2 regions of the Faecalibacterium sp. Marseille-P9312 genome follow, and region 2 is predicted to be linked to the other one. Evidence: a T-box and tRNA genes for the amino acid it is inferred to sense, from the RefSeq annotation. Region 2 holds a T-box; the other holds one or more tRNA genes.
The links. The T-box of region 2 lies ahead of metG (methionine--tRNA ligase). A T-box ahead of a tRNA ligase gene usually reads a tRNA of that ligase, here a tRNA-Met.
Positions count from the first base shown of each region.

Region 1: it encodes a tRNA-Met, which carries the amino acid that the T-box ahead of metG (methionine--tRNA ligase) is inferred to sense. The anticodon was not compared.

Region 1 is NZ_CABVEW010000011.1:26,536-50,391, reverse strand. Features, by position in the region: gene rnpA (ribonuclease P protein component) at 1-73, shown strand, start outside; gene yidD (membrane protein insertion efficiency factor YidD) at 76-360, shown strand; gene F3G95_RS09465 (YidC/Oxa1 family membrane protein insertase) at 608-1,693, shown strand; gene jag (RNA-binding cell elongation regulator Jag/EloR) at 1,699-2,850, shown strand; gene F3G95_RS09455 (5'-nucleotidase C-terminal domain-containing protein) at 3,148-4,959, shown strand; gene mnmE (tRNA uridine-5-carboxymethylaminomethyl(34) synthesis GTPase MnmE) at 5,091-6,458, shown strand; gene mnmG (tRNA uridine-5-carboxymethylaminomethyl(34) synthesis enzyme MnmG) at 6,835-8,706, shown strand; gene rsmG (16S rRNA (guanine(527)-N(7))-methyltransferase RsmG) at 9,334-10,041, shown strand; gene F3G95_RS09435 (ParB/RepB/Spo0J family partition protein) at 10,200-10,994, shown strand; gene F3G95_RS09430 (ParA family protein) at 11,949-12,800, shown strand; gene F3G95_RS09425 (ParB/RepB/Spo0J family partition protein) at 12,817-13,683, shown strand; gene serS (serine--tRNA ligase) at 13,839-15,167, shown strand; tRNA gene F3G95_RS09415 (tRNA-Met) at 15,397-15,473, shown strand; tRNA gene F3G95_RS09410 (tRNA-Glu) at 15,565-15,636, shown strand; gene F3G95_RS09405 (DUF4160 domain-containing protein) at 15,833-16,093, shown strand; gene F3G95_RS09400 (DUF2442 domain-containing protein) at 16,108-16,404, shown strand; gene F3G95_RS09395 (SDR family oxidoreductase) at 16,473-17,273, opposite strand; gene F3G95_RS09390 (HAD family hydrolase) at 17,509-18,165, opposite strand; gene F3G95_RS09385 (PH domain-containing protein) at 18,188-19,567, opposite strand; gene F3G95_RS09380 (PH domain-containing protein) at 19,564-19,995, opposite strand; gene F3G95_RS09375 (TrkA family potassium uptake protein) at 19,992-20,657, opposite strand; gene F3G95_RS09370 (TrkA family potassium uptake protein) at 20,688-21,101, opposite strand; gene F3G95_RS09365 (undecaprenyl-diphosphate phosphatase) at 21,329-22,159, shown strand; gene F3G95_RS09360 (DUF362 domain-containing protein) at 22,313-23,437, shown strand; gene F3G95_RS09355 (hypothetical protein) at 23,507-23,856, opposite strand, start outside.
Region 2 is NZ_CABVEW010000012.1:20,173-27,478, reverse strand. Features, by position in the region: gene asnB (asparagine synthase B) at 1-1,552, shown strand, start outside; gene F3G95_RS09850 (Ig-like domain-containing protein) at 1,845-2,585, opposite strand; gene F3G95_RS09845 (Dabb family protein) at 2,811-3,113, shown strand; T-box leader at 3,159-3,399, shown strand; gene metG (methionine--tRNA ligase) at 3,466-5,463, shown strand; gene F3G95_RS09835 (DMT family transporter) at 5,467-6,426, shown strand; gene F3G95_RS09830 (TatD family hydrolase) at 6,423-7,238, shown strand; gene F3G95_RS09825 (methylenetetrahydrofolate dehydrogenase) at 7,305-7,306, shown strand, end outside.

The DNA.
Region 1 (23,856 bases), on a different contig from region 2:
GCCGGATAAGGCAAAGCAGCCGGGCGCAAAGCCCCCAGCCACCCTGCCGCCGGTCCGGAAGCCCGAGGCGTGAGCATCTTTCAGAAAGCCCTCTGCGGGCTCATCCGGCTCTACCAGAAGTTCATCAGCCCGGGGCTGGGGCGGAACTGCCGCTTTTCGCCCTCCTGCAGCCAGTACGGCATCGAGGCCATCCGCACCCACGGCTGCGTCAAAGGGCTGCTGCTGACGGCGTGGCGCATCGCCCGGTGCAATCCGCTGGGCCGCTGGGGCTACGACCCCGTACCGGAAAAGGGCCGCTGGAAAAATCCGGCCCGGCATCTCTCAGCCTCGGCTCTGTTTTCCACCAGACACGAAAAATAAGTGGAAAACCTCTTCGCCGATGTTCTTTGGAAGAGCGCTGAAGCGGGGAAGACCTCTCCGTCAATGCCCTTTGAAAAAGGGCGGCAGAGGGGAGGAAAACCTCTCCGTCACGGCTTCGCCGTGCCACCTCCCCTGGCGAGGGGAGACTGAGAGGAAAATCTATTATCATTGCTTCTTGTGACGTGCTGAACTGTGGGCGGCGTGTCCTACGATAAAAATAACCGTCCCGCACCACAGGCGGGGCAGAATGGACAGAGACATGAATATTTTGTACATCCTCGGTGTACCTCTCGGCTATGTGATGGAGTGGATCTACAACCTCATCCCGAACTACGGCTGGGACATCATCATCTTCACCATCGTCATCCGCCTGCTCAGCATCCCTCTGCAGCTCAACCAGCAGAAGAGCATGGCCAAGATGTCCGCTTTCCAGCCGATGATCGCCGACATCCAGAAAAAGTACAAGGACAAGCCCGAAAAGCAGCAGGAAGAGCTGCTCAAGCTCCAGCAGGAGTACGGCTATAAGCCCACCGCCGGCTGTATGCCCATGCTGGTCAACTTCCTCGTCATGTTCGGCGTTATCGAGGTCGTGTACCGCCCGCTGCAGCGCATCTTCCACATTGGCGCCGACGCCATCACCGCCGCAGGCGATGCCATGACCGCTCTGGGCATCAGCTTCACTCAGGTGACCCGCGACACCAATATCATCGCACAGGTGCTGGCCGGTGAGTCCACCGTCACCTCTGTGTTCACCGCAGACCAGCTGAACACCATCACTGAGTTCGGCCAGCACATGGACTTCTTCGGCATCGACCTGACCCGTGTGCCGCAGTACAGCCTGGCAGCAGACAACCTGCCCCTGCTGATCTTCCCCATCCTGGCTGTCGTCACCATGTTCATCTCCACCCACATCAGCATGAAGGCATCCGGCCAGGAGATGCAGGGCAGCATGAAGCTGACCATGTATATGATGCCTCTGATGTACGTCTTCTTCTGCTTTACCGTTCCCTGCGCATTCTCTCTGTACTACGTCATTTCCAACATCGTGATGACCGTCCAGACCCAGGTCATGCGCAAGATCTATGACCCCGAGAAGATGAAGGAGCAGGTCAAGGCCGAGATCGCTTCCCGCAAGAAGGAAGAGAAGCGCGGCGTGAAGAGCACCACCATCAAGGTCCAGGACGAGAAGACCGGTGAGGTCGTGGAAAAGAACATCTCTGCCAGCGAGATGAACAAGCGCCGCCTCGAGTATGCCCGCCAGCAGGATGCTGAGCGCTACAAGGACGAGCGTACTGTCCCGCTGAGCGAGCTGCAGAACAAAAAGGAGGATTGACGGTTATGATCCGTACGCAGGAAGCGACCGGCAAGACGGTCGATGAAGCACGCACCAACGCCTGCGCTCTGCTGGGCGTGGAAAAGGACGACATCAACGTCAGCTACGAAGTGCTGGAAATGCCCCAGAAGACCGGTTTTCTGGGCCTGAAGCTCACTCCCGCCAAGGTCCGCGTCAGCGTCGAGCTGCCGGACGAGCCTGTGGCAGCTCCTGCTGCCCCCGTTGAGGAGCCCACTCCCGTTGTGGAGGAAAAGGCTGCCCCTGTGGCGGCTGAGCCTGTCGTCGAAGAGACTGCCCCTGAAGCTCCCGCTGCTGTGGAAGAGCCTGCTGCTCCTGCTGAGGAAGCTGCCCCTGCCGAAGAGCAGGCTGCTCCCGCCGCAGAGGGCGAAGAGGTGGAAGTCCCCATCAACATCGAGGAGAACGCCAAGGTCAAGGCCGCTGTGGACTACCTGAAGGATGTCATCGAGAAGATGGGCGTACAGGACGTCAAGTTCAGCGCTGTGCAGAAGGGTGAGGCTACCATCATCCATCTGGACGGCGAGAAGATGGGCGCCCTCATCGGCCGCCGCGGCGAGACGATGGAGAGCCTGTCCTATCTGGCAAGCCTCGTGGCAAACCGCCTCGAGGGCGACTACATCAAGCTGGGCCTCGACGTGGCCGGCTACCGCGACAAGCGCGAGAGCGACCTGACCGCACTGGCACAGCGCATCGGTGCCAAGGTGCGCCGCACTGGCCGCAGCTTTGCCATGGAGCCCATGAACCCCTACGAGCGCCGCATCATCCACTCTGCCATCGGCAAGATGGAGGGCGTCCGCAGCGAGAGCAAGGGCGAGGGCCGTGACCGCCGTGTGGTCATCTACTCCACCGACCCCAACGCTGTGGCTGAGAGCGCAAATGCACGTCCCCGCGGACCCCGCGGCGGCCGTGACCGCAACGGCAATGGCCGCAGCGGCGGCTATCATCGAGGCGGCGAGCGCCGTGGTGACCGGAATGGCCGTGGCCCGCGCAATGGCGGCGGCCGTGGCGGCTACCGCTCCAATGTGCCTGAGCGCACCTACACCCCGCGCGATGCCGAGAATGCTGCCCCTGTGGCACCCAAGCGCACCGAGCGTGTGGATGACTTCGCTGATCTGAGCTTCGGCAAGATCGAGCTGTAAAAGCTGAATGATAAGACCCTCTCCCGCATGGCGGAAGCCGTGCAGGGGAGGGTCTTTTTTGTACGAGGAACACTATAAATTTACACATCTTTTGCATGAAGATGGTTTATGATGAAAAGCGAATCTGAAAGAATAATTTAGAAAGAAAAGTCGTTCTTATCAGAAAATTGGAGAATATGCCCAATTCCGGAAGAAATTTTTCTCCTACTTGCACATTGTAAAACAATGTCGACAAGCCTTATACTAGAGCTACAAATGCTTCGGAGTGTATACCAAGCAAAAAAGAGAGGAATTATTATGGAACAGAATAAGATTTCCCGCCGTAATTTCCTGCGCGTGGCCGGTGCATCGGCTACCGCCGCCGCAATGGGCGGTCTGGTTCCGGCTGCTTCCGCTGCCGGCATCAAAGACCTGTGGAGCATGGACCTGCAGATCCTTGCCACCAGCGATACCCACGGTAAGTTTGACCCCTGGGATTACGCCGCCAACAAGGCCGACGCCTCTGGCAGCGTGGCCCAGCAGGCAACTGCCATCAAGGAGAACCGCACCAAGACCACGCTGGTCGTGGATGCAGGCGACACCATTCAGGCAAACTCCGCTGAGCTGTTCCTGAACGACGATGTCCACCCCATGATCGCTGCTCAGAACGCCATCGGCTACGATGTCTACGTCACCGGCAACCATGAGTACAACTATGGCATGGCCACGCTGGAAAAGGTGCTCTCCCAGCAGAAGGCCAAGGTGCTGACCGGCAACGTCTACAGCCCCGAAGGCAAGCCTCTGGCTGACGGCTACACCATCATCAACAAGGGCGGCGTCAAGATCGGCGTCATCGGTATGGTCACTCCCAACATCACCCGCTGGGACGCCAAGAACCTCGAGGGCTGGACTGTCACCAACCCGGTGGACGAGAGCCGCAAGATCATTGATAAGATCAAGAACGATGTGGATGTCATCATCGGCGTTATGCATATGGATATTGACAATGAGTACGGCGTCTATGGCTCTGGCGTCACCGACCTGGCAAATGCCTGCCCCGAGTTCGACGTCATCGTCGCCGCTCACGGCCACAAGAGCATCCCCAACAAGATGATCAACGGCGTGCTGGTGGTCGAGAACAAGAATGCCGGTGCCACCGTCTCCGACATCCACGTCTATCTGGAGCGCGGCCTGAACGGCAAGTGGAAGGTGAAGGACCGCACCTCTGAGAACCTGATCATCAAGGACTACGCTCCCGACCCCGAGCTGACCGCTCTGCTGGCAGAGTACGACCAGCGCGCTAAGGACGACGCCGTGACCCCCATCGGCCAGCTGGTCGGCGGTGATCTGGCCCCCGAAAACGAGATCGACTGCCTGCCCCAGCCCATGGTGCAGGATACCGCTCTGCTGGACTTCATCAACGAGGTACAGATGTACTACACCGACGCTCGGGTGTCCGCAACGGCTCTGACCTCCATGACCTCCCAGATGCGCGAGGGTACCATCCGCAAGTGCGACATGGCAAGCATCTACACCTACCAGAACACCCTGTACAAGCTGCAGATGAACGGCTGGCAGCTGCGTCAGTTCATGGAGTGGTCTGCTGCCTTCTTTAAGACCTGGGAGCCGGGCGATGTGACCATCGCATTCGACTCTTCCGTCCGCTATTACCTGTACGATGCCTTTGCAGGCGTCAAGTATGACCTCGACATCTCCAAGCAGCCCGGCAACCGCATCCAGAACCTGACCTGGATGGATGGCCGTCCGGTGGAGGACGATGACAGCTTCGTGGTGGCCGTCAACAACTACCGTGCCACCACCCAGCTGCTGACTTATGCTGACATCTTCAAGGAGGGCGACGAGCTGCCCAAGCTGCTGGAGATCGACGTGCGCGGCGATGTGGGCGGCATCCGCGAACTGCTGGGCGAGTACATCCGCACCGTCAAGGGCGGCACCATCGAGCCGCATGTGGATAACAACTGGAAGCTCGTGGGCGACAACTGGAACGCTGCTGATCACGAGAAGGCCGTCAAGCTGCTGCGCGAGGGCAAGCTGGCCCTGTCGGAGAATGCCGACAGCCGCACCCTGCCCGGCAAGGCCATCACCACGGCCGATATTGCCGCATTCTGATTTTTCTTTCACACGCAACGGGGTGTGCAGTCTTTCAGGGGCTGCACACCCTTTTTTGCGCAGCATATTTCTTTTTTTGGCGGTTCGTGGTAGAATATACTGTATTCATCTGCGCATAAGGAGGGGAGAAGATGCAGCATTCGACCATTGCGGCCATTGCTACCGCTCCGGGTGCGGGCGGCATCGCCATCGTGCGGCTGTCCGGCCCGGAAAGCTATGAAGTGGCAGCGAAGGTGTTCCGTCCGGCCAACCCGGCCAAAAAGGTCGCGGACGCCAAAGGCTATACGGCCATGTTCGGTGCGTTCGTGGAGGGGGAAGAGGCTTTCGATGAGGGCGTGGCGCTGTTTTTCCGCGCGCCCCACAGCTACACCGGCGAGGATGTGGTGGAGCTTTCCTGCCACGGCGGCAGCGCAGTCGCCCGGCGGCTGGTGGAAGCCTGCATTGCGGCGGGCGCGTCGCCTGCCGCTCCCGGCGAGTACACCCGCCGCGCGTTCCTGAACGGCAAGCTCAGTCTGACCCAGGCCGAAGCCGTCATGGACATCATCTCCGCCGATGGCCGACAGGGGGCCGCGCTGGCAAATGCCTCCCTGAACGGTGTGCTGGCCCGGAAGATAGCGGCCCAGAAAGATGCTCTGACGGCTTTGCAGGCCCATCTGGCCGCCTGGGTGGATTTCCCTGAGGAAGATGTCCCGGAACTGAGCCAAAGCCACTTGTGCGAGGTCTTAGGCGGGGTAGAGCAGGAGCTGGACGCTCTCATCCAGAGCTACGATGCGGGCGCTGTCCTCCGCGAGGGCGTGGACTGTGCCATCGTGGGCAGACCCAATGCGGGCAAATCCACCCTGCTCAACCTGCTGGCCGGGTTCGACCGGGCCATCGTCACGCCGGTGGCCGGAACCACCCGCGATGTGGTGGAGCAGGCTGTCCAGCTGGGAGACGTCAGGCTGAATCTCTTCGACACTGCCGGTCTGCGTCAGACGGAAGACGAGATCGAAGCCGAAGGTATCCGCCGCAGCTGGAAGAAGCTGGACGAGGCGGGGCTTATCCTTGCCGTCTTCGACGGCTCGGAGCGCCCGACCCGGGAGGACATGGAGCTGGCTCAGCGCTGCGCGGGTCGTCCGGCCATCGCGCTGGTCAATAAAGAGGACAAGCCCACCCGGTTCGACGCCGAGCTCATCGCACCCTATTTTGCGATGGTGCTGCCGGTCTGCTGTCAGGAAGAGGGGGCGCGGAAGGTCATCGCGGCGGCGGTAGCCCGCCTGTTGGGGACCAACCAAATCGACCCCCACGCTGCCAGCCTCTCGGGACAGCGGCAGCTTTCCGCTGCCACCCGCGCCCGGGATGCCGTAGCCGGAGCGCTGGACGCCGCGCAGGGGCTCGGGCTGGACGCTGTGTCGGTCTGCGTGGACGACGCGTTGGATGCACTTTGCGAGCTGACAGGGGAGAACGCCTCGGAGGCGGTCATCAACGAGGTGTTTGAGAGATTCTGCGTGGGGAAGTAAGGACAGTATCGTTGCGCGCCTGTGCGCGGGGCAGAGCGCTTTTACGTTAAGTGGAATTGTTCTCTTTTGCTGGCAAAAGAGAACCAGAAAACCACCAGCGATTTCGACGCGCTGGATCCACGAGAAAGGGGCTGCTCGCCCCTTTCAGACCCCGAAGGGGTTGTCGAAACGGAAAAAAGCTAGTCGCTGCGCTAAGACGGGTTGCGGTGCCCAGCGACCACTTCGTGCCTTGAGTGGCACTCGTGTTCTGCTGACCGCGGCCCCAACAGCTCCTCCCTGTATCCGCCGCAGGCGGCGGTCGTCGCTGTTGCACTTTTTTCTCGTTTCTCCGATTTACGGCTTCGCCGAAGATTTTATGTTGCAAATAGAGGAAAGTATGAACCATTTAGGAGACTACGACGTTATCGTCATCGGTGCCGGACATGCGGGCATTGAGGCGGCCCATGCTGCCGCGATGCTGGGTGCAAAGACGGCGGTGTTCACCATGAGCTTGGACGCCATCGGCAATATGCCCTGCAACCCCAGCATCGGCGGCACGGCAAAAGGCACGTTGGTACGCGAATTGGACGCTCTTGGCGGCGTGATGGGCCTTGCGGCAGATGCCACCTATTTACAGAGCCGGATGCTCAACAAGGGCAAAGGCCCCGCTGTCCACGCCCTGCGCGTCCAGACCGACCGCAAGCGCTATCATGAATATATGAAGCACGCCCTTGAGCTGACGCCGGGGCTGGCTATCCATCAGGCGGAAATCATTTCCATCGAGGCGGAGGACGGCCATGTGAAGGGCGTCGTCACCCAGCTGAACGGGGAGTATGGCGCAAAGTGCGTGGTCATCGCCACCGGCACCAACCTCGGCGGAAAAATTTTTGTGGGCGATGCATGGTACGCCTCCGGCCCCGACGGGATGCACGCGGCCAACGCCCTCACCGAGAGCCTGAAAGCCTCCGGTCTGCCGCTGCGCCGCTTCAAGACCGGCACGCCTGCCCGGGTGCATCGGCGGAGCATCGACTTCGCCAAGCTGGAATGCCAGCCCGGCGACCCGGACAATGAACTTCAGCCTTTCAGCTTCATGACCGATGCGCCTATGCACAACAAGGTGGAGTGCTGGATCGCCTACACCAACCCTGAGACGCACAGAATCATTCTGGACAATATCCAGCGCAGCCCGCTCTACGGCGGCATGATCGAGGGCGTCGGCCCGCGCTACTGCCCGTCGATCGAGGACAAGGTAGTGCGGTTTGCAGGGAAGGACCGGCATCCCATCTTCGTGGAGCCCTGCGGTGAGAACACCGAGGAAATGTATCTGCAGGGTGCGTCCAGCAGTCTGCCGGAGGATGTGCAGAATGCATTCTACCGGAGCATCAAGGGCTTCGAGAATATTGAGATCATGCGCCCGGCCTACGCCATCGAGTACGACTGCGTAGACCCCACCAGCCTCGAAGCCACGCTGGAAAGCAAGGTGGTGCGGGGCCTCTACGGTGCGGGACAGTTCAACGGCACCTCGGGCTACGAGGAAGCCGCCGCGCAGGGCCTGCTAGCCGGTCTGAACGCTGCCCGGAACGCATTGGGCGAAAGCCAGCTCATCCTGCCCAGGCAGTCGAGCTATCTCGGCACACTGGTGGATGACCTTGTGACCAAGGGCGTCATGGACCCCTACCGGATGATGACCAGCCGCAGCGAGTACCGCCTGACCCTCCGTCAGGACAACGCCGACACCCGGTTGACGCCCATCGGCAGGGAATACGGCCTCGTGCAGGACGACCGCTGGACAAAGTACCAGCAGACGCAGGCTGTGCTGGACGCAGAGCGCCGCCGTCTGCATGACGCCCATCTGCGCACGGCGGACCTGCGCGCCGCGATGGAAGCAGCGGGCCTCGCCCCGGCCGCAGAGGGCGGCATTGCCGAAGAGCTGCTGCGCCGGCCGGAGATCGACTATCCGCTCATCGCGGGAATTATAGGCTGGGGCGAGGGCATCACGCCCATGCTGGCTGAGCGTCTGGAAACTGAAATCAAGTACGCGGGTTACATTGCCCGGCAGGACCGGATGATACACGAGGTGGCCCGCCACGAGAAGACCCTCATCCCGGAGGATTTCTCTTACACAGAGCTCACTGGCCTGACATTGGAAGCCCGCGAGAAGCTGGCCCGCATCCGCCCGAAAAACTTGGGGCAGGCGGGACGCATCCCCGGCGTGTCGCCGTCGGATGTGGCACAGCTGAGTATTGCGCTGGCGGCGAAGAGAAGCTAAAGTTCTCTTTTGCGCGCCAAAAGAGAATCAGAAATGGTTGTCGCGCCGGTGGCGCGGAGTCAGAGCGCTTTTTCGCTGGGCTAAGTTCTCTTTTGCGTGCCAAAAGAGAACCAGAAAAGCACCCGCTACTTCCGAGGCGCGGGAGGCACGGGAAAGGGGCTACTCGCCCCTTTCAGACCCCGAAGGAGTAGTCGAAACGGAAAAAAGCTAGTCGCTGCGCTTAACGCTTTTTTCTCGTTTCTCCGATTTGCTGCTTCGCAGCGGGTGTTACGCCCTCGCAGGGCGTGAAGTTCAGCAGAAAGGTAAAATCTTCGGCGGAGCCGTAAATGGGAGAAGCACAAAAAAATGCGTTTAGCGAAGCGGCTAGCATTTTTGGGCTTCGACCTCATCTTTGGAATTGTTAAGGGCGAGGAGCCCTTAACTCGTTGCGGGGAGAGTGGAGTCCAGAGGTAGGGAGGGGGGATTCGAAACACCCCTCCCTACCTCTGGCCCGCGCGGAGCGCAAAGCCATTTGACCGAAAAAGAAAACATCCCCCGCGCCACCGGCGTGAGAGACAGCAATATACCTGTTTGATTCATGCTATTTTTGAAAATTGCGATAAGCTTTTGTGAAATGAGGATAAGTTTATGATCGATAAGAACCGACTGGAACAGAAATGTTCCACATGGAACATCGCGCTCACCGGAACCCAGCTCGACCAGTTGGACGCCTTTGCGGAGATCCTGGTGGAGTACAACCAGAAGGTCAACCTGACCGCCATCACCGACCCGGAGGGCATCGAGGACAAGCACTTCCTCGACAGCCTGCTCTTTGCCTCTCAGCCTGAGGTGGCAGGGAAGATGGTGGATGTCGGTGCAGGCGCGGGCTTCCCGGGCATCGTGACGAAGATTTTCAAGCCCGAGTTGGAGCTGACCCTGATGGAGCCTACCGGCAAGCGGGTGGAGTTTCTGAAATACGCCTGCGGCCAGCTGGGCCTTACCGGTGTGGAGTTCGCCAAGGAGCGCGCCGAGGAAGCTGCTCGCAAGGCGTGGCGTGAACAGTTCGATTTGGCTTCGGCCCGCGCGGTGGCGGCTCTGCCCATGCTGGCAGAATACTGCCTGCCGCTGGTGAAGGTGGGTGGAAACTTCCTTGCCATGAAGGGCGCTTCCGGCGAAGAAGAGCTGGCTGCAGCCCGGGGTGCCATCAAGAAGCTGGGCGGCGAGTACAAAGAGACCCGCACCCTCCATCTGCCGGGCGGCGATACCCGCACTCTCATCCTCTGCAAAAAGATTTCGCAAACTCCGACTGCCTACCCCAGAAACGGCGGAAAAATTGCGAAAAGTCCGCTGAAATAACGGAGCATCGAATAGAAAATGCAAGACCCTGCCGAACGAATCTTCTGGCAGGGTCTTTTATTTTCTGGTAAACTGGGGATGTAAGCAGTTGACTTTTCCACGTTTTCCCGGGAAAGGGTGGAAAACCATGACGATTCCAGACGAAAAGGGGCGGTATCATGTTTGAGAGAAAGAAATCTGCCGGAAAAATCTATGCTCTCCCGATCGAGAGCATCCAGCCGTCGCCATTTCAGGCGCGGACGAATTTCAACGAGCAGGAGCTTGCGGGGCTTGCGGCCAGCATCCGGGAGAATGGCTTGTTGCAGCCGATCGCCGTGCGCAAAAAAGAAGACGGCTATGAGCTGGTGGCGGGGGAGCGGCGCCTCCGCGCCTGCAAGATGGCAAAGATGCAGACCATCCCGGCCATCCTTTGCGACTATGCCGACGACAAGACGGCAGCGATGGGGCTTCTGGAAAATCTTCAGCGGGAGAATCTGAACCCCTTCGAGCAGGCGCAGGGCCTGCGGGATGTGATGGTCTTGTGGGACTGTACGCAGGCGGAGGCGGCCAAGCGGCTTGGCATGGCTCAGCCGACGCTGGCCAACAAGCTGCGATTATTGCAGCTCACCCAGGACCAGCGGCAGTTCGTGCTGGACAACGGCCTGACGGAACGCCACGCCCGGGCAGTGCTGCGCCTGCCGGAGAATCGCCGCAGTGAAGCGCTCATCACCATCGCCAAGCGGAAGATGAACGCCCGGGCTACAGACTTGTACATCGAGCAGCTGCTGAACGCAGCTGCCCCGGGACGTCACCGCATCTCAATGGTGAAGGACGTCCGCATTTTTGTGAATACCATCGACCACGCCATCCGCCTGATGACGGACAACGGTGTACCGGCAACGGCGCACCGGGAAGAGCGGGATGGGTACATTGAGTATACCGTGCGCATCCCGACGGCAGCGGCACAGAGGTGAGGGGAGAGGGCCAGTGTTCCATGTGGAACATTGGCTCTTTTTCTTTTGAGCGGCTTCACGCGCCGGTGGCGCGGGGGTAGAGCGCTTTTTCGCTGGGCTAAGTTCTCTTTTGCGTGCCAAAAGAGAACCAGAAAAGCACCCGCTACTTTCGAGGCGCGGGAGGCACGAACTAGGGGCTGCTCGCCCCTAGTAACCCCGGAGAGGTGGGCTCCAACTCAAAATGCTGGAGATTCGTGCATTCGCACGAAGATCTCTTAACCGCATTTTGAGCCTCCGCCGATTTGCTGCTCCGCAGCAGAATTCACGCTTTTGCTGGACGTAAAGTTCTGCTAAGACATAACGCCATCGGCGAAGCCGTAAATCGGAGAAACGAGAAAAAAGCGTTTAGCGAAGCGACTAGCTTTTTTCCGTTTCGACCTCATCTTCGGAATTGTTAAGGGCGTGCAGCCCTTAACTCGTTGCGGGGAGAGTGGAGTCCAGAGGTAGGGAGGGGGGATTCGAAACACCCCTCCCTGCCTCTGGCCCGCGCGGAGCGCAAGCCACTTGACCAAAAGAAAAAACCTGCCCCGCGCCACCAGCGCGCGAGAACCAGCTTAAAGAAAAAACCAGCCCTGCCTCTGGCCCGCGCGGAGCGCAAAGCAATTTGACCGAAAGAAAACATCCCCCGCGCCACCAGCGCGCGAACCTGCTTAAAGAAGAGTTGGCTCTAATGCAAAGCAAGCTGCCTCAACGCTACAGCTTTACTGCAAAAATCAATTTTTAACCTCAAAGAATGCAAAAAATAGATGCTGAATCTGCATTTCCTACCGTAAAATTATAAAGAACCGGTTCAAAAAGCCGCGCTGATGTGCTATACTAAGCTGTATAAGGGACCTGCTGAGGGGAAAACGGCGGGCTTCGTCCTCGAAATGTTCCATGTGGAACAAATCTTTTTCCCGGAAGGAAGCAAGTAGCGTGGCAAAAATCGTTGCTGTTGCAAACCAGAAGGGCGGCGTGGGCAAGACCACCACAGCCGTCAACCTCTCGTCCTGCGTGGCGGCGCTGGGCAAAAAAGTGCTCATCGTAGACCTCGACCCACAGGGCAACACCACCACCGGTTATGGTATTTCCAAGCGGAGTGTAGATATTGGTACATACGAAATTCTCATTGGCGAGGCCGACGCGCGGCAGGCTGTCCGCAAGACGGAGTTCCGCACCGACGTCATCGGCTCCAACACCCGCCTCGCGGGCGCCAGCCTTGAGATGATCGACCTGCCGGGCCGCGAGAGCCGCCTGCGCAAGGCGCTGGCCCCCATCCAGAAGGATTACGACTTTATCTTCATCGACTGCCCGCCCAGCCTTGACCTGCTGACACTGAACGGCCTGTGCGCCTGCGACAGCATCCTCATCCCGGTGCAGTGCGAGTATTACGCGCTGGAAGGTCTGTCGGAGCTTATCAGCACTCTTAAGACCGTCCGCAAGAAGTACAACCCCTATCTGGACATCGAAGGCGTGGTGTTCACCATGTTCTCCGTCCGCTATAACCTGACACTGCAGGTGGTGGAGCAGGTCAAGAAATACTTTGGAAACAAGGTGTATCAGACCACCATCCCTCGCAGCATCCGCATCTCGGAAGCTCCCAGCTATGGCCAGCCCATCAACTTCTATGAGCCGAAGGGCAAGGGCAGCGAGGCGTATATGGACCTTGCCATCGAGTTCGTGAAGAGCAACCGCCCCGCCGAAGCTGCACCCAAGCGCCGCCGCGGAAAAGCTGCAGCGGAACCGGTCGAGACGATGGGGCTGGCCGATGTGAAGATGGACGGCTGAGGGAGAGAGGAGACCAATGGCAAAAGGAAGAGGAGGACTGGGCCGGGGGCTGGAAAGTCTGTTTGAGGACGCCGCCCCCAGCTTTGAGTCAGATACCAGGATCGAGACGCTGCCCCTGCGGGAGATTGAGCCAGACCCCGGCCAGCCCCGCAAGACCTTCGACGACGAGACGCTGGCAGAGCTTTCGGCCAGCATCGCCGAGCACGGTTTATTGCAGCCCATTGCGGTGCGCCCGAAGCCGTCCGGCGGCTATCTCATCGTGGCAGGCGAGCGCCGCTGGCGGGCCAGCCGGATGGCGGGCCTCACCGAGGTGCCGGTCATCGTCAAGGACGTGACCGATGAGCAGGCCATGGAGCTTGCGCTGGTGGAGAACCTGCAGCGCGAAGACCTCGACCCCGTGGAAGAGGCGGCCGGCATCCGTGAGCTGATGACCCGCTGCGATCTGACCCAGGAGCAGGCCGCCCGCAAGCTGGGCAAGAGCCGGAGCGCACTGGCCAACAGCCTGCGGCTGCTGAGCCTGCCGGAAACAGTGCTGGAACTGCTGAAAAGCGGCTTCATTACGATCGGACACGCGAAGGTCGTTTTGGGCCTGCCTACGCCGGAGCTGCAGGAGGAAGCGGCTCAGATGATAGCGGACAACCAGCTGAACGTCCGTCAGGCCGAAGCTTTGTGCAAAAAGCTGGCAAAGCCCGCAAAAGAGCCTGTGGCCGCGCCGCTGCCGAGTGCGTTGCCGGTGGAGGTGGAAGAAAGCCTCAAGCAGGCGCTGGGCAGCGAAGTCCGCGTGGCCTACCACGACGGCAAGGGAAAGCTTACCGTCCATTTCTATTCGGACGATCAGCTGAAAGCCTTTGCAAATCTGCTGGGGCAGTATAATATGGAGTAAACCTCTCAGTCTCGCGATCGCTCGACAGCTCTCCTAATAGGAGAGCCTGAGCGGAAAAGTTATTAGAAATGCGTACCAAGGCGGGGAACACCGCCTTTGAACGGCACAGCGGGGAACGCCCCCTGTGCAAGCAATAGAGTATAAGGAGAGTTATCATGCTTGACATCAAATTTGTCCGCGACAACCCGGATGCGGTCAAGGAAAACATCAAGAAGAAGTTTCAGGATGCAAAGCTCCCCCTCGTTGACGAAGTCATCGAGAAGGACGCCAAGTACCGCGAGTGCCTGAAGGAAGTCGAGTCCCTGAAGGCTGCCCGCAACAAGCTGAGCAAGGCCAACGGCCCTCTGTTCGGCCAGCTGAAGAAGTGCGACGATGAGGCCAAGAAGGCCGAGCTGCAGGCTCAGATCGACGCCAACAACGCCGCTGTCAAGGCTGATGCCGACAAGATGGCAGAGCTGGAAGCCGAGGAGGCAAAGCTGGCTGAACGCATTCAGGAGATCATGTACACCATCCCCCAGATGATCGACCCCAGCGTACCCATCGGCCCGGACGACACCTACAACGTCGAGGCTCAGCGCTTCGGTGAGCCGGTCGTGCCTGATTTCCCCATCCCGTACCACACCGAGATCATGGAGAGCTTCGACGGCATTGATATGGATGCCGCAGGCCGCGTGGCCGGCAATGGCTTCTACTACCTGCTGGGCAACATCGCCCGCCTGCACGAGGCTGTTCTGGCCTATGCCCGCGACTTCATGATCGACAAGGGGTTCACCTATGTCATCCCTCCCTTCATGATGCACGGCAACGTGGTGCAGGGCGTCATGTCCTTCCCTGAGATGGACGCCATGATGTACAAGATCGAGGGTGAGGACCTCTACCTCATCGGCACCAGCGAGCACACCATGATCGGCCGCTTCATCGACCAGACTCTGGATGAGGCTACTCTGCCCCTGACCCTGACTTCCTACAGCCCCTGCTTCCGCAAAGAGAAGGGCGCTCACGGCATCGAGGAGCGCGGCATCTACCGCATCCACCAGTTCGAGAAGCAGGAGATGATCGTCGTCTGCCGTCCCGAGGAGAGCGCTGACTGGTACGAGAAGCTCTGGAAGAACTCCGTCGAGCTGTTCCGCAGCATGGAGATCCCTGTCCGTCAGCTGAACTGCTGCTCCGGTGACCTGGCTGACCTGAAGGTCAAGAGCTGCGACATCGAGGCATGGAGCCCCCGCCAGCAGAAATACTTCGAAGTCTGCTCCTGCTCCAACCTGGGCGATGCACAGGCCCGCCGCCTGCACATCCGCGTCAAGGGCAAGGATGGCAAGACCTATCTGGCCCACACTCTGAACAACACCTGCGTGGCTCCTCCGCGTATGCTCATCGCATTCCTCGAGAACCATCTGCAGGCCGATGGCAGCGTTACCATCCCCAAGGTCCTGCAGCCCTACATGGGCGGCCTCGAGGTCATGGTGCCTGTCCACAAGAAGTAAGCCTGCTTTCCACCATTCTCCAATAAAATGTTGAAAGTCCCCGCCATTCATACAGGATGACGGGGACTTTTTGCGTACAGACGTATAAAATCAGAAAGAATGAAAAAATTGAAGATTTTTAAAATCAGAAAGAATGAAAAAATTGAAGATTTTTTTGAAAAAGTTGTTGACAAAACGGGGGTTGTTGGATATAATAATAAAGCACTGTTCAAGTGCAACAAATAAATATGGCGGTATAGCTCAGTTGGCTAGAGCATTCGGTTCATACCCGAAGTGTCACCGGTTCAAATCCAGTTACCGCTACCACATTACAGAGTTTCGCTAAGATAAGGGGGACGGTCGTCCGCAATAGTGGATGATGAAAGTCGGAGGTTTTAGCGAAGCTCTGTATTTCTAAGGCCCGTTGGTCAAGCGGTTAAGACACGGCCCTTTCACGGCTGTAACATGGGTTCGATTCCCGTACGGGTCATAAAAAAGCTCCTCAATCTTAGGATTGAGGAGCTTTTTTAGTGTTCGGGTCCCAATCTTCAGGAATGTCTACCGTGGTTGCTGTCGTCTGGGCACATCGGCACAAAGGCGTTTTTTTATTTGACCCATACGGGAATCAATGATAGACATATCAAAAAAAATGCGATATACTAATGATAAACACAAGGAGGTGCGGTATGCCGGAAATCAGTTTGTTTTGCGGAATAAGGGTCATGATGTTTTACAGCGACCATAACCCGCCGCACTTTCACGCGGAATATGGTGGCTGTAAAGCACTTATTGATATTCAAAATGCCTGTGTGATCCGTGGAGCACTCCCAAGCCGTCAGCTGAAGCTGATTCTGGCATGGTGCGAACTGCACAAAGATGAATTGATGCAGAACTGGGAGCTTGCCAGAGACGCAAAGCCTTTGAATCATGTGGAGCCTTTGATTTGAACAGGAGGGCCGCTATGGAATATATGCCGAAAGTCCTGCAGGCGGTTGCAGGAGAGAACTTTACGATTTATCTCTATTTCAGCGATGGCTCAGTGCGGCTGTACGATGCAAAGCCGATTCTGGAACGCGGCGGCGTGTTTGAGCCGATGCGGGACGAAAACTTCTTTCGGGAGCATCTGACGGTGCTGAATGATACGGCGGCATGGGATGTCAATAGAGATTTTGACCCGTGCAACTGCATCGACCTCGACCCCATCGAACTATATGAGTCTTCTGTGGTCGTAGCCGACCCACTGGAAACTGCATCATAAAAAATCACCCCCGCCTGCCGGATAGTGCAGGCGGGGGTTCGTTATGCAAGGAAGCAGATGATGTCGTTTTACGGTCTCTGGCCCATGCCGCCCTCCAGCGTCAGGGTCTCGCCGGACATATACTTGAAATCCGGCATGGCCAGCTGGACGCAGACACGGCCAATCTCCGTCTCAGCGTTGCCGTAGTGGCCCATGGGGGGCATCTTGACGTTGGCCTTGAAAGCGTCGGGGTAGGCGTCCCTGAACTGCTCGAGCTTGGCCGTCCATGCCAGCGGGCAGACCACGTTGACGTTGATGCCGTCCTTGCCCCACTCGGTGGCGGCGACGCGGGACATACCGCGGATACCCTCCTTGGCGGCAGCATAGGCCGACTGGCCGAAGTTGCCGAAGAGGCCGGCGCCGGAAGCGAAGTTGATGACACTGCCGTGAGACTCAGCCAGATAGGGGTAGCAGGCTTTCATGTAGTAGAAAGCGGCGTAGAGGCCGGAGTAGATGGCCAAATCGAACTGCTCGGTGGTGTGCTCGGCCAGCGGCACGCCGGAGGCCGAAGCCTGTGCATTGTTGATGAGCACCTGAATGCCGCCGAAGGTATCGACAGCCTGCTTGACCACATTTGCCACAGTGGCCTCGTTGTCGCCGCCCGCGCAGACATCGGCCTGCACGGGCAGCACCTTGATGCCGTAGAGGCTTTCCAGCTCCTGCTTGGCTGCTTCCAGCTTCTTGACATTGCGGCCTGTGATGACGAGGTTCGCGCCCTCCTTGGCGTATGCGGTGGCGATGCCGTAGCCGATGGAGCCGCAGCTCCCATCCTTCAGGACAGCGCGCCCTGCGCCGGTAATGATGGCGGTTTTACCAGTTAAAAAGCCCATAAGTTGCAACCTCCTGTTTCGATGTTCCTCGGTGTTCTGCCGGGGGTTGTTCTATAGCTCGAGTATAGCAGAAAAGCGGAAAATTGTAAAATAGCGCTTTTGAATCGTTTTTTCTTTGATTGAGGAATGGCTCAGACGCTCACTTGCGGTATTTTTTCATCAGTTCCTTTTGCAAAAAAACTACGGCCCTGCCAGGATGCATTTCAGCGTCCCGGCAGGGCCGTGCTTTTGTTTTTCAGTGCTGGTGGAGATACGTCAGAATATCTTCCGGCTTTGCGGCCAGAGCATCGGCACCGGCGGCGGTCAGCTCAGCTTCGCCCCGGAAGCCCCAGAGAACGCCCAGAGCGGGCAGACCGGCATTGTGTCCCGTAAGGATGTCTACGTCGCTGTCGCCCACGAAAAGGGTGCTCTGCGGGTCTGCGCCGAGGTCAGCCATCAGGGAGTAGACGCCAGCCGGGTCCGGCTTAGTGGGTACGCCGGGGCGGCTGCCCCGCACCAGCGAAAAGCTGTCCGGGCCGAAGTAGTGCTCGATGATCTTTCCACAAAAAGCGTCCGCCTTGTTGGAAAAAACGGCGGTCTGGACACCCTCGGCCTTCAGCGCGGCCAGCAGTTCCGGGATGCCGGGATAGGGGGCCGTTTTGTCTTCCTTGTGGGCGTCATACCGGGCCGAGAACTCGGCCAGCGTGGCGGCAAGCTGTTCGGGCGTCCGGGCGTTTTCCGGGGAAAAGCGCTCCACCAGCTTCGGGATGCCGTTGCCCACGAAGTGCTTGTAGGTCTCTACTGGAAAGGTCGGCCAGCCGTGCTGGGTGCAGACCCAGTTGGCCGCGTTGGCCAGGTCGTCGATGGTGTTCAGTAAGGTACCGTCCAAATCGAAGAGAATGGTTTTTATCATGAGAATCAGACTTCCTTTTGTTTTATGTTTTCTGCTCCAAAGCGTTGAGACAGGGCGCAGCGTCCCGCACGGGGATGCTGCGCACCTTGAGCCGCACCTGCCCGGGCAGAGCCAGCGTCAGCGTCATGCGCTGATAACGTGCCGCCCAGGGCGATTGGAAGGTGCGCAGGCAGACATCCGGGTGGAACACACAGATACAGTGGAGATAAACACCCTTCTGCCGCCGCAGGGTGAACCGGCCCTCCCGGAGCCAGATGCCCTCTTTCAGCCAGCCCATCAGCCCGCCCGCCAGAAAGACGGCAAATACCGCTGTCGGGATGAGCAATGTCCCCGTGAGGGCAGGCAGAACGCTGCGGGAGACCAGCACCAGCAGCAGGCACAGCCCGAACGGGATGCCGGCAGGCGCAAAGAAAACGGCGCTGCGGTGGGTGAGGTCGTGCCGGGTGTCGGGCGGCATCCGGAACTCGGGCAGCAGCTCCCGGAACAGCTCTTCCTGCCCGGAGCGGTAGACGAAAAGCGGCAGCTCCGGGCGGCAGCTGCCTGCCACCACGAATACCGGCCAGCGCTTCATGAGCCGGGCGATGGGGGAGACGCGGACGTCCGCGTAGCTGATCTCACTGCTCCGCACCCGGAACTCGAACCGGGACAGCCAGCCGCCCCGGCTGCCCAGCTGGTCGGCAGTGTGCCAGACCGTATAATGAACGGTCTGGACAAAACTGCGGGCCAGACTGATGCCGAAGAGCGCCCCGGCCAGCACCAGCATCCACGCCGCACCGGCGGGCAGCCAGTGGGCCGCGAACCGGACGAGGAGGTTCAGCCGGGAGAGGGCCACGGCCTCGGCGGTGAGGGGAAATGGTCGGCTCTGTCGGATGGCCAGATAGGTCAGCGCCAGCGTGGACAGGCCGTTGGCACCCAAAACCACCAGCGCGGCCCGCTCGCCCCCGGCAGGGCGGTGGCAGACCGGGTCCCGGACAGGCATCAGGCGGTCGGCAAGCTCCTGCGCGTCTTCTTTGTGCAAATAAAGGGTGACGGCTCGCTTGGCAGGCTGGCCCACCGGGTAGAGCACCACCCGGCTGGCCCCGAGCAGCCGAAAGAAAAGCGGCCGCTCAATGGTCAGTGCGGCCAGAGCTTCGCCCCGGATGATGCGCTCCCGCTTGGAGAGGAACGCCCACCGCAGCCGGAGCACACCGGCCTCATCCAGCGCCCAGCTGCTGGCTTCCAGCAGGATGGAGCTGGCCCCGCAGAGGAAGAGCAGAAGCGCGGCGTCCTGCCGCAGAGCTGTGAGCAGAGCGTTCAGGCTGAATTCCAGCAGGGCGTTCGCCAGAGGCAGCAGGCAGACGACGACCGCCTTGCGCAGGAAGCGGAGGGCGGCGAGAGGATGGTAATGCCGTTGTCGGGTCATGGTGCATCCTCCGCCAGAATGTGAGCCAGGAGCCCGGCCTGCTTGGCCGGGATGGCGGGCAGAAAGAGCTTCGCGCCCGGGGCTGCCACGATGAGCAGCGAGACGCCGCCCAGCCGCAGCAGGGGCGTCCGGAGCAGCCGGACGCTGGTAACGGCCCGGCGGGGAAGCACCTGCCGCACCGGCAGCGCAACGCCGGAGTAGACCGTTACGGTCCGTTCCCCCAGCACGGCGGCGAAGCTGCAGGCCCGCGCCCAGAGGCAGTAGACCAGAAAGCCCCAGAGCAGGCAGAAACCCGCTCCGGCGGCGACGCTCTGCCAGAACACGAAGGGCGCAGCGAACAGCCCCGGCACCGCCGCCCAGACGCAGAGGACGGCCCGGCCAGTAGGCGGGATGATGACGGCGGTGCGCCGCAGCTCCTGCTCCGTCACTTACCGCTGAGGCCCCAGGCCTCGGTCAGCTCGTGCAGGCTGTCGTCACGGGTCAGGCAGAGGATGTGGTCCCAGGGCATCAGGATCGTGCTGCCGTGGGGGATGATGAACTCGGTGTCGCGGGTGATGCTGATCAGGATGGTGTCGCCCGGGATGGGGATGTCCATGATGGCCTTGCCCGCGTAGAGGAAATTCTCGGGCAGCAAGATCTCGTTCAGGCTGGCCGTGCCGCCGCCCAGAGAGAGGAGCTGGCGGATGGTATCCGTCTCGATCTCCCGCTCGAGGATGTGGCTCAGGTTGTCGGTGCCGCAGACCACGGTGTCCACGCCGAGGGTGTGGAGCAGTTCGCGGTTTTTGGGGTTGGAGGCCCGGGCCACGGTGCGGTCTACGCCGAACTCCCGCTTGGCGATCTGGCAGGCCACAAGGTTGTCTTCGTCAGAGCCGGTCACAGCCACAAAGGCGTCGCAGCTGGCAACGTCGGCGGTGCGAAGAGTGTCCACGCTGATGGAGTCGCCGCAGATGACCGGGATGTCCAGCGTATCGGCCAGCATCCGGCACTGGCTCTCCACTGGCTCGATGATGACGATTTCGTGGCGGTTGGCCAGCAGGCTCTGAGCCAGATACCGGCCCACACGCCCGCCGCCGGCAATACAAACTTTCATAACACTACCTCATTATACAAATGGTATCGATTATTTGGCGAGAGAACGGAACACGGCCTGCTCGGTGAGGACGGTGGGGCAGATGGTGTCCAGTTCGTAGGCCTTGTGGTAGAGCACCTGCAGGTGGGGGTCGGAGACGCGGCAGATGACCTTTTCGCGCTGAAAGAGGCTCTTGGCGATCTGAGCGGCCATCAGGTTGAGGGAGTCGTCCTCGCTGACGGCGGCCACGGCATCGCAGTTCTCGATGCCGCCCTGACGCAGTACGTCGGGGTCGGTGGGGTCGCCCACAAGGGCGTTGCCGCTGAAGGTGTAGTCATCGAAGGCGTCCAGACGCTTGAGTTGTTCGGAGTCCTTTTCGATGATGGAGATGTCGTGGCCGATGCGCTCCAGGTCCCGCACCAGCGATGCGCCCACCTGGTCGCAGCCGATTACAAGAATGTTCATGAAATTACCTCGCTGTAAAATATATATTGAACTTCGTCTCCGATAAATCTACATCCCAGTATAGCATATTTTTCCCCGCAGATAAATAGAAAAGCTGTAGGGGATTCCAGAGATAAAATTTTTGAATTCCTGGTGCGCAGAGAGTCGGAATATGGTATACTGAAACAGTATGATGATAAGGATCACAAAAGCCCGTGCGCCCGGCGTGCGGCAGGAGGAGTGCTTATATGTTTCTTGAGATCATCAAAGCGATTTTGATGGGCATCGTGGAGGGCATCACCGAGTGGCTGCCCATCTCGTCCACAGGCCATATGATCTTGCTGGAACAGGTGGTAAAGTTCAACGCCAGCGAAGAGTTCATGTCCATGTTCCGCGTGGTCATCCAGCTGGGTGCCATCCTTGCGGTGGTGGTGCTGTTCTGGGGCAGGCTGTGGCCCTTCGGCCTGCGGCATGGCCGCGTCATCTCCAAGCCCAGCGTCTGGCAGCTCTGGTTCAAGGTGGTCGCCGCCACCCTGCCGGTGCTGGTCATCAGCCCGCTGGACGACTGGATGGAGGCTCACTTCTATAACTACATCACCGTGGCCGCAATGCTCATCCTCTACGGTGTGCTGTTCCTCGTGGTGGAGAGCCGCCGCACTGCGCCCCACGTCACCCATCTGGAACAGATCACTTACCGTGACGCCCTCATCATCGGCGTCTGGCAGATGCTGGCCATCATCCCCGGCACCTCCCGTTCCGGCGCGACCATCGTGGGCGGCCTGCTGCTGGGCCTCTCCCGCGCCTGCGTGGCGGAGTTCACCTTCTACCTCGCCATCCCGGTCATGGCAGGCGCATCCCTGCTCAAGGTGCTCAAATTCGCCGTCTCCGGTGCCGCCATCACCGGCACCGAGGTGGCTGTGCTGGCGGTGGGCTGCGTAGTGGCTTTCGTGGTCAGCCTGGCGGCCATCCGCTTCCTGATGGATTACGTCAAGCGCCACAATTTCACCTTCTTCGGCATCTACCGCATCGCTCTCGGCCTTGTGGTGCTGGCCGTGGCAGTGGTGTCTGCAATGGTGTAAAATCGAACTCGGGTCTTCTGAGCCCCTCGCCCCGGCGAGGGGCTTTTCTTGCGCCTGTCCGTTCGGCGTGCTATAATATTTTTTCAGAGAGTATGAGCGCGGCAAACAGGAGCTGCGCACCTGAATTGTCAAAGAAAACAGGAGGAAAAACCGATGGAAGCATCGACCGTCTACTATACCGATTTCCGCTGTCCCGTAGGTACCAGCCTCACCGAAAAGCTGCGCCGCCTGTGCATCGCGGCAGGCATCAAGAACATCGACATGGAGGGGAAGTTCGTCGCCATCAAGATGCATTTCGGCGAGCTGGGCAACCTGGCCTATCTGCGCCCCAACTACGCCAAGGTGGTGGCCGACCTGTGCAAGGAGCAGGGCGGTATGCCTTTCCTGACCGACTGCAACACCCTGTATCCGGGAAGCCGAAAGAACGCCCTCGAGCACCTGACCTGCGCCCAGCTGAACGGCTTCTGGCCCATGACCACCGGCTGTCAGGTCATCATCGCCGACGGCCTGCGCGGCACTGATGAGGTGGAGGTGCCTGTGCCGAACGGCGAATACTGTAAGACCGCTAAGATCGGCCGCGCCATCATGGACGCCGACATCTTCATCAGCCTGAGCCACTTCAAGGGCCACGAGTCCACCGGCTTCGGCGGTGCCATCAAGAACATCGGCATGGGCTGCGGCTCCCGCGCCGGCAAGATGGAGCAGCACGCCTCCGGCCACCCGGCGGTGCAGGAAGACCTCTGCCGCGGCTGTCATCGCTGCGCCAAGGAGTGCGGCTCCGACGCCATCAGCTACAACGAGAAGAACAAGGCCGTCATCGACCAGGACAAGTGCAAGGGCTGCGGCCGCTGCATCGGTGCCTGCAACTTCGACGCCATCTATGCCCTGTGCGACAGCGCCAACGAGATGCTGGACCGCAAGATGGCCGAGTATGCCGCCGCCGTCTGCCATGACCGTCCCACCTTCCACATCAGCCTTGTGCAGGACATCAGCCCCAACTGCGACTGCCACGGCGAGAACGACGCGCCCATCCTGCCGGACATCGGCATGTTCGCCTCCTTCGACCCGGTGGCCCTCGACCAGGCTTGCGCTGACGCCTGCCTGAACGCCGCTCCGCTGCCCAATAGCCAGCTGGGCCAGAACCTCGTCACCCCGGGCTGGAACTGCCACCACGACAACTTCAAGGACTCTAACCCCAACATCGAGTGGAAAGCCACCCTCGAGCAGGCCGAGAAGGTCGGCATGGGTACCCGCGCCTACACCCTCAAGAAAGTCTGATCCCGATAAAACAAAGGCCGGACGCCTCCCGCATCAAAGCGGAAAGGCGTCCGGCCTTTTCTCTGTGATTTAATACTCGCCCTTTGCCTCCGGCACGAGGGGGTCAACGACATCCTCAAGGGCGTTCCAGTCCTTCTCAGAGAAGGTCAGCTCCTTGGCGTCGAGGCCCACGTCCTCCAGACGACCTGCCATGGCGTCCTTGTCTTCCAGCAGGGCAGCGGCATCGTCCTTTATCATGGGCCATGCCTCGGCGAAGCCCTCCTGCTCCGAGTCGGAGAGGTTGTCGTACCACTGGGTGTAGGCGTCCTCAATGGCTGTTTCCGTGCGGGCAGAGAGGTTTGCCTCGTCGGCCCAGACCAGCAGGGTGGCTGCGGCCTGCACGCTCTTGAGGGAGCAGCCGGACACGCCGGGACCCCAGC
Region 2 (7,306 bases):
GAGTGCCGACAAGTTCAAAGAATACCTGATGCGCACCGTCTCGCGCGGGCCGGACGACCAGCGTGTGGTGGAAGGGCCTTTCGGCCTGATGGGCTTCGGGCGCCTCGCCATCATGGGCCTGACGCCGGAGGGGATGCAGCCCTTCTACCGCGGGGCCGACTGCGTGGTCTGCAACGGCGAACTCTACGGCTTCCGCTTCGAGAAAGAGATCTTGAAGCGCCGGGGCTACAAGTTCACCTCCGACTGCGACTGCGAGATTTTGCTGCCGCTCTACTATGAGTACGGCCTCGATATGTTCCGCCACATGGACGCCGAATTTGCGCTCATCCTGTACGATTCCCGCAAAGACCGCCTCATCGCAGCCCGCGACCCCATCGGCATCCGTCCGCTGTTCTACGGCTACTCCAAGTCCAGCCACAAGATCGCATTTGCCTCTGAGATGCAGAACCTCATTGGCTGGTGCGATGACATCCGCCCCTTCCCCATCGGCAGCTACTACTGCGACGGACGCTTTGTCCGCTACGAGGACATCGCCGACGTTCCCGCCCCCATGCAGGACGACATGGACACCATCCTGACCAACATCCGCGAAAAGCTCATTGCAGGCGTGGAGAAGCGTCTGGACGCTGACGCACCCGTGGGCTTCCTGCTGTCGGGCGGCCTCGACTCCTCGCTGGTCTGCTCTATCGCCGCCAAGAAGCTGGGCAAGCCCATCCGCACCTTTGCCATCGGCATGGACACCGACGCCATCGACCTGAAATATGCCCGCCAGACCGCCGAGTATCTGGGCAGCGAGCATCACGAGATCATCATCAACCGGGATATGGTCATCAGCAGCCTCGAGGAGGTCATCCGTCTGCTGGGCACCTGGGACATCACCACCATCCGGGCCAGCATGGGGATGTACCTGCTGTGCAAGGCCATCCACGAGCAGACCGACGTCCGCGTGCTGCTGACCGGTGAGATCTCCGACGAGCTGTTTGGCTACAAGTACACCGACTACGCCCCCACCGCAGATGCATTCCAGCAGGAAAGCCAGAAGCGCATCCGCGAGCTGTATATGTACGACGTCCTGCGCGCTGACCGCTGCATCTCCGCCAACAGCATCGAGGCCCGCGTGCCGTTCGGTGATCTGGACTTTGTGCGGTACGTCATGGCCATCGACCCCGAAAAGAAGCTGAACAGCTACGGCAAGGGCAAATACCTGCTGCGCAAGGCGTTCGAGGGCGACTGGCTGCCGCCGGAGATCCTGTGGCGTGAAAAGGCCGCTTTCTCCGACGCCGTGGGCCACAGCATGGTGGACGACATCAAGGAGTACGCCGAGAGTCTCTACACCGACGAGGAATTCCAGCTCCGCCGGGCAAACTACTCCGCCCACTGTATGCCGTTTACCAAGGAGAGCCTGTTCTACCGCGAGATTTTCGAAAAATACTACCACGACCAGAGCCGCACCATCGTGGACTTCTGGATGCCCAACAAGGCATGGCCGGGCTGCAACGTCAACGACCCCTCCGCCCGCGTGCTGGCAAACTACGGCGCTTCGGGCGTGTAAGCCTCTGAGACCCGCAGGTTATCTTGCGGAGTTCCACTTTTTGCTCGATATTACGTTCAGAATCGAACATCGCACGCTTTGCGGAGTTCGACTTTCGTGCGGAGTTGGAACACCGCAAATGACCCGAACACCGCAAACCTTGCGGAGTTCCAATTTAAGACGATATTACATCAAATATTTGGAACATCGCAAGATGTTTTACCACAGTAGCGCAGCTGTAAGAGCATCACAAAGCAGGCACGCATTTCCGGCTTTTCCGGGTGCGTGCCTGCTTTTATTTTGATGTTGTTTTTCAGCCGCCGGAGGTTGCCAGCGCCAGCGCACCCACGAGGACGGCGAAACCGCCAAGGACGCCGAGGGCGATCTTTACCTCATCGGCCTCGATCTGTTCCTGGATCGCCACCTGTGTGCCGCAGTAGACATTGCAGCAGGCGCTGTGGCCGTCCGGGGTGGTGGCGGTGATCAGGGCCTCCCCGTCCCCCACCGCCGTTACCAGACCAAAGGGGTCTACGGTGGCGGCAGCAGGGTTGCTGGTAGTCCAGGTGATGGGTACTGCGCCACCGTTCTCCACGGCTACGGAAGCTCTCAGGGCCGCTGTGCCGCCGATGTTCTCCAGATACAGCCGCTCCTTGTTCAGGGTCACCCGGCCCACGTTGGACACCACCGTTACGTCACACCGCAGGGTGGTGGTGTAGGTGTTGGCCACGATGGTGGCCTTGCCGGGCTTCTGGGCCGTTACGAGGCCGTTGCGGTCCACCGTCGCCACAGCGGGGTTGGTGCTGTACCACTGGTACACCCAGTCGTCGGGGGCGGCGCTGGACAGATAGAGCTGATAGACCGGGTTCCGGTCATTGTACTCGATCTCCATGTCCAGCCAGCTCTGATTCAGGCGGCTCTCTGCCGCCGCGGTATTTTCTTCGTCCAATACCGCCGCCGTGGGGGCCGCCGCAGCCGCACTCAGAGGGCCGGCCGCAGCGCCGAAAAGCAGTGTCACTGCCAGAGCAGCAGCAAGATGGGCTAAATGTTTTTTCATTCGATGTTCCTCACAGTCTTGCGGGGCGCTGGTCGGCGCGGCCCACAGTCCACTAAAAATCTCTTGCCTTTCGGAGCAGGTTCTCCTTCGCACAACCTCTCCGTTCCTACCTTTTATTATATCATCCCGCCGCTGCGTAGGCAAATAAAAGCTCTTGCACAGTTTTTGTGCAGATGTTACAATAAGGGCAGCAAGTATTTCGGTCAACAACAGGAGGATTTTATTATGGTAAAGCACATCATTCTCTGGCAGCTCAAGGACGAATATTCCGACGCCGAAAAGGCAGACATCAAGGCCGGCATCAAAGCGGGCCTCGAGGGTCTGGCCGGTCAGATCCCCGGCCTCGTGGAGGTCCACGTCAACATCAACGGCCTGCCCTCTTCCAACGCCGATTTGATGCTGGACACCACCTTTGAGTCTGCCGAGGCACTCAAGGGCTACTCCAAGCACCCGGCTCATGTGGCCGTCGCCGACAGCAAGGTGCGGCCCTACTATAAGAGCCGCGTCTGCCTGGATTACGAGGTTTAATATTGACAAACCCACCGATTTTGCGTATATTAGATATAATAATGTAAATTGGCTGTGAAGAGAAGAGTACGCCTCGTCTGCGCCTGACAGAAAGCCCGAAGGATGGAACCGGGCAGGCCGCGCGGAGCGGAACATGGTCTCTGAGCCGCGCGGGCGAAGCGTTATGTCAGCCTGCGACGGGTGCGCCCGTTACTGCGCTCGCCGGAAGTTCCGGCGCAAGGCCGCATCTGCAAGGGTGCGGCGAAACAAGGTGGTACCACGGAAGTTACACGCTCTCGTCCTTGTCCGGCACAGCCGGCAGGGCGGGGGCGTTTTTCGCTGTTAGCGCCAAAAGAAAGGAAGAATCGTTTTCATGAGCGAGCACAAGACATTCTACATCACCACACCGATTTATTATCCCAGCGACAAGCTGCACATCGGCCACAGCTACACCACCGTGGCCTGCGACGCACTGGCACGCTTCAAGCGGATGCAGGGCTACGACGTCATGTTCCTGACCGGCACCGACGAGCACGGCCAGAAGATCCAGGACAAGGCCGCCGACGCAGGCGTGACCCCCAAGGAGTACGTGGATAAGATCGTCGCCACCGTCAAAGATCTGTGGAAGCTGATGGACATCAGCTACGACCGCTTCATCCGCACCACCGACGACTACCATATGGAGTCCTGCCAGAAGATCTTCACCAAGCTCTATGAGCAGGGCGACATCTATAAGGGCGAGTACACCGGCCACTACTGCAAGCCCTGCGAGAGCTTCTGGACCGACAGCCAGCTGGTAGACGGCAAATGCCCCGAATGCGGCCGCGAGGTCTACGATGCCCACGAGGAAGCCTACTTCTTCAAGACCGGCAAGTACGCCGACCGTCTGCTCAAGCTCTACGAAGAGAACCCCCAGTTCATCCAGCCCGAGAGCCGCAAGAACGAGATGATCGCCTTCATCAAGCAGGGTCTGCAGGACACCTGTGTCTCCCGCACCTCCGTCAAGTGGGGCATCCCCGTGCCTTTCGACCCCAAGCACACCATGTATGTCTGGGTCGATGCTCTGAGCAACTATATCTCCGCTCTGGGCTACGGCAACGAGAAGTACGACGAGTACAGCAAGTTCTGGCCTGCTGACCTGCACATGGTGGGCAAGGAGATCCTCCGCTTCCACACCATCCTGTGGCCCGCCATGCTGATGGCTCTGGATCTGCCGCTGCCCAAGCGGGTGTTCGGCCACGGCTGGCTGCTGATGAACGGCGGCAAGATGTCCAAGTCCGTGGGCAATGTCGTTGACCCCGTCATCCTCTGCGACCGCTATGGCGTGGACGCCATCCGCTACTTCCTGCTGCGTGAGATCCCCTTCGGCAACGACGGTACGTTCACCAACGAGGCCCTCATCAACCGCATCAACAGCGACCTTGCAAACGACCTTGGCAACCTGCTGAGCCGCACCGTCGCCATGTGTGAGAAGTACTTCGGCGGCACTGTCCGCAAAGTGGCCGGCACCGAGGCCATCGACACCGAGCTGGAGACCATGACCAACGAACTGCTGGGCAAGGTCACGGCAGACATGGACAACCTGACCATCCCGCAGGCTCTGATGGAGATCTTCGCCGTCATCCAGCGCGCCAACAAGTATATCGACGAGACCGCCCCCTGGGCTCTGGCCAAGGATGAGGCCAACAAGGAGCGCCTTGAGAGCGTACTGTACCACCTGTGCGAGGCTCTGCGCGTTTGCGGCATCCTGCTGAACGCTTACCTGCCCTCCACCGCTCCCAAGATGATGGAGCAGCTGGGTCTGGACGCTTCCGCTATCGACGTGGAGAAGGCCGCTTACGGCGTTCAGGAGAGCTACACCGTCCACAAGGGCGAGGCGCTGTTCCCCCGCATCGACGTGGCAAAGGAGATTGCCCACCTGAAGGAAGAGGACGAGAAGCGGAAGGCCGCTGCCGAGGCCGCTAAGAAGGCCAAGGAAGAGGCGGAGAAGAAGGCCGCTGCTCCCGCTGAGGAGAGCAATGTGGACTTCACCCACGAGGCAGAGATCTCCTATGACGACTTCTGCAAGGTGGAGCTGCGGGTGGCCGAGGTCCGCGCCTGCGAGAACCTGAAGGAGAGCAAAAAGCTGCTCCACCTGACCGTCTTTGACGGCGAGCGTGAGCGCTGCATCCTGTCCGGCATCGCCAAGTGGTTCAAGCCGGAAGACCTCATCGGCAAGAAGCTCGGCATCGTCTGCAATCTGGCACCCCGCCCGATGATGAAGGGCAAGTATGTCAGCGAGGGCATGATCTTCGCCGCTGACACTGCCGACGGCGGCTGCTCCATCCCCTTCTACAGCGACGACACCCCCGTGGGTGCCCGCATCCACTGAGCGATGGAAAACACGACACTTTCCCGCGCCGAACGGCTGGATAAGATCTTCGGCACTCCGGTGTTTGCCGTCCTGCTGGCCATCTTCTGCAATGCGCTGTGGGGCTGTGCGTTCCCCTTCATCAAGATGGGCTACCGCCTCTTTGAGATCGATCCGTCCAACACCGCGTCCATCTTCTGTTTTGCCGGTGCAAGGTTCATGCTGGGCAGTCTGCTCGTCCTGCTGGGCAGCACCCTGCTCCAGAGCCGGATGCCCACCTTCCCGAAAGGGAAAGTCTTTGCCGAGTGCTGTGTACTGGGCCTGTGGCAGACCACGATCCAGTACGCCTTCTACTACATCGCCGTGGCGATGCTCACCGGTGCGTTCGGCAGCATCCTGAACAGCACCCAGAGCTTTCTGGGCGCCATCTTTGCCCACTTCATCTACGGCAATGCCGATCGGATGACCCCGGCAAAGACCCTGGGCTGCGCCGTCGGCTTTGCAGGCGTTCTCATCGGCACACTGGGCAACCACGGCGGCGGCAGCGGCTGGGGCGTCTTCTGTATGCTGTTTGCAACGGTGGTCTTCACCCTGTCCGGCCCGTGGAACAAGTCCGTCACCAAAAAGGCGGACAGCTTTGCAGTCTGCTTCCTGAACCTGTTCGTGGGCGGCGCAGCACTCTTCGTGCTGGGTACGGCTCTCGGCGGGCGTCTGGGCAGTGTGACGCCGCTTGGCATTCTGGTGCTGCTGTATCTGGCCTTCATCTGCGGCGCCGGCTATCTGCTCTGGGCCTTGCTGATGAAGAACAACCCTGTCAGCCGCATTGCCATCTTCGGCTTCGTGAACCCGGTGGTCAACGTGCTGCTGAGCGCTGTGCTCAACGGCGAACCGCTGTTCCGCTGGCAGTATCTGGCCGCACTGGTGTTCGTCTGCGTCGGCATCTGGCTGGTGAACAAAGCCCCCGCCAAGAGGGAGAAGCAATGACCGGCCCGATCTTCGACACCCACGCCCACTACAGCGCCCGTGCCTTCGACGCTGACCGCTTCGCTCTGCTGGACAGCCTGCCCGAAAAGGGCGTGGTCGGCGTCTGCGAGCAGGCCACCCACTCGGGGGACGCGCCCCGGGTGCTGGAGCTGGCTCACCGCTATCCGTGGGTGTATGCCGCCATCGGCATCCATCCCGAGAGCCTGCTGGCCCCCGAGGACTGCGGCGAGGAAGGCCCTGCCCCCACCGTCTCGGTCTTTGGCGGCGACTGGGCCGCCGAGATGAAAGCCCTTGCCCCCTGCTACGACGACCCGAAAGTCGTCGCCGTGGGCGAGTGCGGGCTGGACTACCACTGGCCCGTGCCGAAGGACGCACAGCTGGCGCTGTTTGAGGCGGAGATCCGCCTTGCGCTTGAGCTGGACAAGCCCATCATCGTCCACGACCGAAACGCCCACGCCGACGTCTACGCCCTGTTGAAAAAGTACCGTCCCAAGGGCATCGTCCACTGCTATTCCGGCAGTGCGGACGACGCCGTGTGGCTGGCCCGGCAGGGGCTGTATTTCGGCTTCGGCGGTGCCTGCACCTTCAAGGGTGCCAAACGGGCGGCAAAGGCCATTGCGGCTCTGCCTTTGGAGCAGATCGTCCTCGAGACGGACTGTCCCTACATGGCCCCGGAGCCGGTGCGCGGCATCCGCTGCGACAGCTCCCTCATCCGGTACGTCGGCGAGTATGCCGCCAGCGTCAAGGGCATCAGCCCGGAAGAAGTCTTCCGCCAGACGGCGCAGAACGCCAAAGCTGTATACCAACTGTAAGATTCAGGGCATTTTCCTGTTTCTGTATAAATTCGAAATCATATTTTTTCATAAGGAGATTCTATTAT